Linked DNA regions of Verrucomicrobium spinosum DSM 4136 = JCM 18804. The protein of the gene in region 1 interacts with the protein of each later gene in a pairwise test. Links are inferred from orthologs where the notes say so. Each region holds a gene or a part of one and is shown in the gene's direction. Other genes may lie near its edges.

What was found.
Region 2: the proteins of dnaA (region 1) and dnaB interact in binary tests that used the Escherichia coli proteins (3 or more experiments, as listed by UniProt). The link is inferred for Verrucomicrobium spinosum DSM 4136 = JCM 18804 from one-to-one orthologs.

What each region holds. Positions count from the first base shown.
Region 1 is NZ_ABIZ01000001.1:5,084,567-5,087,886, reverse strand. What follows is about bases 371-3,320. They hold dnaA (chromosomal replication initiator protein DnaA), read left to right. Parts: upstream 371-1,030; coding sequence 1,031-2,611; downstream 2,612-3,320. Other genes in these bases: dnaN (DNA polymerase III subunit beta), read left to right, coding at 2,735-3,320; VSP_RS20690 (hypothetical protein), read right to left, coding at 438-695. In the rest of the region: VSP_RS20695 (DUF3379 family protein), read left to right, coding at 1-84. UniProt on the Escherichia coli protein: Plays an essential in the initiation and regulation of chromosomal replication. Binds in an ATP-dependent fashion to the origin of replication (oriC) to initiate formation of the DNA replication initiation complex once per cell cycle.
Region 2 is NZ_ABIZ01000001.1:5,202,410-5,205,226, forward strand. It holds dnaB (replicative DNA helicase), read left to right. Parts: upstream 1-575; coding sequence 576-2,060; downstream 2,061-2,817. Other genes in the region: rplI (50S ribosomal protein L9), read left to right, coding at 1-419. UniProt on the Escherichia coli protein: The main replicative DNA helicase, it participates in initiation and elongation during chromosome replication. Travels ahead of the DNA replisome, separating dsDNA into templates for DNA synthesis.

The sequences.
Region 1 (3,320 bases):
AGTGACGGTGGGCAGTGTTATTTCATCGCAACCAGGGCGCCGCGCAATGCGCTGGAGAAGCTGTTCGCCCTGCTTTTGATGTGAATGAGATGGCTGCGACTGAGCGGTGCTGAAGAGGCTGCTCGGGGATGCATTTGGGAGAATGCGTCAGTGTCAGAGCTGCTGGACCGGAGAGGGGCGCGAGACGATGACGCGTGGCGGGGACGAAGGACGCACCGCGTTTTTACAAACGCAGCCACGACTGATCGGTGCCGTAGAGGTTGCTCGTGGATGCATTCGTGAGCATGCGTCGGGGCTACTGGGTCGGAGAGGGGGCGAGACGATGAAGCGCGGCGGGGACGAAGGACGCACCGCGTTTTACAAACGCAGCCACGACTGTGGGCTTCTCGCGTCACGTTCCTACCCACCAGTTACCGCCAACCGGACTAGGAAACCACTTAATGCGGCCCCTCAATCCCTGCGCCTCCATCTTCCAGCAAAGCCAGCGCCTTCTGGTAGCTGGCTTGTTCTAGGAAATGACGCAACCGCCCTGGCAGGCTGCCGCGGAGCCGCTGGTGCTCGGTCTCAATGGCCTCAGAGACCTCCTGCAGCGCCGTGAGGTGGGAGGCGGGATCCGCATCGCGCAGAGCGTGATCACCGATGACAGCGAGACGCTTTTGCAACAAGCTTTTGAGGGTTGGAAAATCTAGAGACATGGCACGCACGATTGATGCCAGTTGGGGCAGATGGCAATCTCGGGGAGGGGGAAAGTTCCGGAGGCCTTGATTTCTCGAATGCGGCAAAACGTCAAGTCGAACATCATGGAAAAAATGATCCGATTTTGAAATGCTATAAATTAAATTTAAAAATCCGTGTTATGAGCTGACAACTAAAATCTGCTTCTAAAATTAAGTGAAGATTTCCTTGTTTGACGTGCCGAAGAGTCCTAAACCATGAGCATGAATTTTAAAAACTTTCCAGGCGGCGGGAGCGGGGTTAAGAGTGCGGTGAAATGGATCAATCAGGGGGCCTAAAAGTACCAAGCGGAAAGATGACGAATACGGTCATGATCGGGGAAGGGGAGGTGGATGGCGAGCTTCCTTTGTGGACGGGCGGGAGTCCCGTAGCCACGCCCGAGGAGGAGCCTTGGTCCCGGATCAAGGCCCTGATGAAAGAGCGCATCGGTCCGCTCATGTTTGAGCGCTGGTTCCAGCGTGTGGGGATGCAGCTGCTGGATGATCAGCGGCTCGTGCTTCTGGTGCCAAACTTGATGCACCAGTACTGGATTGAGGACAACTACCAGCAGCTGCTGCAAGTCGCGGCAAGCGAGGTCCTGCCCGGGGGGCGTGAGATCGACTACATGGTCGCGGCGGACGCGGTGTCTGAGCCGCCCGTGCTCAAGGCGGTGGTCGCGCCCTCGCCCGCGGCGGTGAAAGAGGCCCAGGCTGCTGGGGCGCCCAATCTGGTGCCGGCAAGCTTCGACGCAGGGGTCGCGCTGACGGCCAAGGAGGCTGCGAAGAAGATGGATCGGGTCACGGACAAGCCAGAGGTGGCCACGGGTCCCTTGTTCGAGAGCGATTCGCGCTTCAACCGTCTCCTCATGGAGTCAGGCCTGAACACTCGCTTCTCCTTCAATGCCTTCGTCGTGGGGCCCAACTGCACCTACTCCTGCGCGGTGGCCAAGGCCGTCGCGGAGAAGCCGGGCCGCACCTACAATCCCCTGTTCCTGCATGGAGCGGTCGGCTTGGGCAAGACGCACCTGATGCAGGCCATCGGACGGGAGATCCTGCACAACAAGCCCAAGAAGGTGGTGCGCTACGTCACGAGTGAAGCCTTCACCAACGAGTACATCGAAGCCCTGCGCCATAGCAAGGTGAGTGCCTTCCGCCAGAAGTACCGGAAGGTGGACGTCCTGCTCATCGATGACATCCAGTTCTTTGCTGGAAAAGGGAGCACTCAGGAGGAGTTCTTCCACACCTTCAATGATTTGTTTAACTCTTTTAAACAAATCGTCCTGACGAGTGACCGTGCCCCGAGTGAGATCAAGAACCTTGAAGCCCGCTTGGTGTCGCGCTTCGAGTGGGGGATGGCCACCCAGATCGAGTCTCCAGACCTGGAGACTCGCACGGCGATCCTGCGCCAGAAGATGGTGGACTGGTGCGTTCAGGTGGACGACTGGGTCCTTTCATTTCTCGCTGAGAACATCCGCACCAACGTCCGTCGTCTGGAGGGGGCTCTCATGCGCGTGGCAGCCCACATCTCCCTGGGCAACGGTGGCCCGCTCACCCAGACGATCGTGGAGACCCTGCTCCGTGACATCCTGGAAGAGCCGGATGCCAAGGCGGTCACCATTGACTGGATCCAGAAGGTCGTAGCCGAGCATTTCGACATCCGTCTGGCAGACATGACGAGCCATCGTCGGCCCGCCTCCATTGCCATCCCGCGGCAGATTGCCATGCACCTGGCGCGGGAGCTGACCAAGTCCTCGCTGAAGGAAATCGGCGATGCCTTTGGCGGGCGGGATCACGGAACGGTCATTCACGCCTGCAAAGCGGTCTCGACGAAGGCAAATTCTGAAGAATTTCGCCGTACGTTGGGTGTTCTGACGGAAAAAATTAAAAAGATTTCCTGACCGGGTTGCCGGGAGCAAAACGGGTGAGACGAAAGGACTTTTTTCCTTCGACACCATCCGGTTTTGCTCCCATTATGCTTGCTTAATTTTTGCCTCTCGCTAAGAGAAGCCGCAAGCCTGACCATGAAATTCTCCATCAGCAAGGAAGCTTTCCTCACCGCGCTCCAACAAGTGCAACATGTCGTCAGCACCCGGACGACGCTCCCCATCCTTTCCAACGTCCTGATCAAGGCTGGCAACGGCCAGTTGCAGTTTGTCACGACGGACCTTGACGTGGGTATCAGCGGTACGGTGGCGGCGGAAGTTGAGGAGGCAGGAGCGACCACTCTTCCGGCCCGCAAGCTGGTCTCGATCATCCGGGAACTGCCGTCGGACGAGGTGGAAGTGACCGTGGACGAGCGCAATGTGGCCCACATTCGCAGCGGACCGAGCTTCTTCAAGGTCATGGGTCTGGCGGCTGACGAGTTCCCGCCGCTGCCGACTTTCAGTGATGCGCGTGAGTTCAAGCTGGAACAGCGGGTGCTCAAGGATTGTCTGCGCAAAACCTCCTATGCGATCTCTACTGATGAGACCCGCTACGTGCTCAACGGCATCCTGTGCTCCTTCAAGGAAAACATGCTGACCATGGTGGCCACGGACGGTCGCCGTCTGGCGATGGTGGAGCAGGAGTTGGAATTCCCCCAGAGCAACGAGGTGGACATCATCATCC
Region 2 (2,817 bases), 120 kb from region 1 along the record:
GCGGATTCGCCCGCAACTTCCTGATCCCGCAGGGCAAGGCCTATGCTGCCAACAAGGGCAACCTCCGCCAGTTGGACTCCCTCAAGAAGGTCCGCGCGGAGCGTGAGGCCAAAGAGATCGAAGAAGCTGAGAAGATCTCCACCAAGCTCAAGCGCCTGAAGCTCAAGCTCACGCTTGCAACCGGCCAGGCTGGCAAGGCTTTCGGCTCCATCACCACCATCGACATCCAGAAGGCCGTTGCCGAGAGCGCTGCCAAAGTGGAACTCGACCGTCACCAGATTGAGCTCGAGAAGCCCATCAAGAGCACCGGCACCTTCGAAGTGCCCGTCAAGCTTCACGCTCAAGTCAACTGCTTCCTCAAGATCACCGTCACCGCTGCTGACGGCACTGAAGTCGAAGCTGAAGAGACTGAGGAATAAGCGAGGGCTTTTCCAGCTGCCTCCGTTTACCTGCTGTTTTTTGGACCCCGCACAGATATCTGTGCGGGGTCTCTTTTTCTCTGTGTTGTTCACATAAATTCACAGCGTTTCCTTCTCGCTCGTCCATTGATTTTCGATTAGCATCGTCCCCGCCCCATGCCAGAGCCCGCCTCCAACGTCACCCCGTTTGACCCGGCAGCCGCCAATGCCCCGGCGCTGCAAAAAGGAGGCCAAGGCAAAAAGAAGGGAGAGGTTGATCCCCTAAGTGACATCAACCGCGCCATGCCCTTCAGCGATGACGCGGAGAAAGGCGTGCTCTCCTGCTTCCTGCAGAACCCGACGGACCTCATCAACGATGCGCTGACGACCCTCCCGGTCGAAGCCTTCTACCACCCTGCCAACCGCCTCATCTATGAGGTGCTGCGAGAGTTCAACAACGACGGTCGCCCGATCGACCTCGTCTCCCTGTCGCACTACCTGATCGACAAGGGCCTCATCGACAAGATCGGCGGGCCCGCCACTCTCGCGGATCTTTACTCCTTCGTCCCCACCCCGGCGCACTACGAGTACTACAAAGGCATCCTGCACGACAAGCACCTGCTGCGTCGTATCATCAGCGCCTGCACGGAGAGCATTCAAAACGCCTACGAGTACCAGGAGGACGTCCCCCTCTTGCTCGACCGCGTGGAGCAGCGCATGCTGAGCGTCCGTGAGGACACAGAGTCGCGCGATACCATCAAGCCCCTGCGTCAGCACATCATGGAGGCCGTGGATACCATTGAGCACCTCCTGCTCAACCCCGGCCAGATGAACGGCCTCTCCACCGGCTACCGGAAGCTCGACCAGCTCAGCACCGGCTTGCAAGGCGGGGAGCTTTTCGTCATCGCCGCCCGTCCCTCCATGGGCAAGACCTCATTCTGCATGAACATCGTCGAGTATGTGGCGGTGGAACTGCAGCGCCCCGTGGCCTTCTTCAGCCTGGAAATGAGCGCCTCCGTGCTGGTCCAGCGCCTCATTGCCGGCCGCGCCGGCGTGAACATGAGCAAGCTCAAGAGCGGCCTGCTCAACCGTGAGCAGATGCGCGCCGTCACCACCGCGTGTGGCCAGCTTCAAAAGTCAGAGATCTTCATCGATGAAACACCCGGCCTGGACATCATGGAGTTCCGCGCCAAGGCCCGCCGCTTGAAGAAGCAGCACAACATCGGCCTGATCACCATCGACTACCTCCAGCTCATGACCTCCGGGTCCAAGCGAGCCAAGGAGAACCGGCAGATTGAAATCGCAGAAATCTCCGCCGGCCTCAAAGGCGTGGCCAAGGAACTGGACCTGCCCATCATCGTGCTCGCCCAGCTCAACCGGGCCGTGGAGCAGCGCAAAGGCGGCCGCCCCATGTTGAGCGACCTTCGTGAATCCGGCTCCATCGAGCAGGACGCCGACATGGTCGGCCTCCTCACCCGTGACGATTACGCCGGCAGCAAGACCGAAGTCGGCACCGAGGAGGAAGAAGAAGCCAAAAAAGGCAAAGCCGTCCTCATCATGGCCAAAAACCGTAACGGCCCCACCGATGACGTCCCGCTGAGGTTCATCGCGGAGTACATGAAATTCCTCGAACGCGAGCCCGATCCGGATGAGGGGCAGTAGTCCGGTGCGTCAGTAGTCCGGTGCGTCAGTGGGCAGTGCGTCAGTGGGCAGTGCGTCAGTGGTCAAGGTGTTGGGGCTGGATGATAGTGGGGACGTGGCGTCAGCTTGCGGGAGTTGGTGGTTCAGCCTCCTTCACTACCGCTGCACCGTAGCACCTCCCTCTCTGCTGACCGAGGAAACAACGGCGGCATGTAATGGGGCAGTGCGTCAGATTGGGGCGGCTTGGGAGTGGCGGGGGTATGGCGGATGTGTTTCGAGGTCTCCAGCAGGGCGGTGTGGGTCCCCCTCTCGTCGGCTGAGGTCCGCGCCGGGGTTGGAGTACCGCTTTCAAGCGGAATCACCCCTCACACGTCCCATGACGTCCGCCCCCATCCAGCCGGGAGATCGAGTCTCACCGCGAGCACCTCAACAACTCTGCGACTCCTGATTCGATCACGTATACTCCAACCCTGCTGCGGAGCCGGGGCAGTGATTTGATCGGGCCGGTTGGGGCGTGAACGCTGGCGGCAGCGTAGCGCAGATTGCCAATCTGCTGTGCCGCCGATTGGCAATCGGCAATCGGCATTCGGCGCTGGAGGGGTTGGCCGTCATCCAGCCTGGAAGCGCCGTCAGGGGACGATTGTCACGGACCGGCACCGGAATCCCCTCACTCCCTTTGCTGGCACCCCGCCCTCTGATTTGCCATCGCATCCCGCTTGCAAGATCTTGTGACTACGGCGTCACTGTGGCAGACCGAGGGCCCATCCCCTCCCCCGCG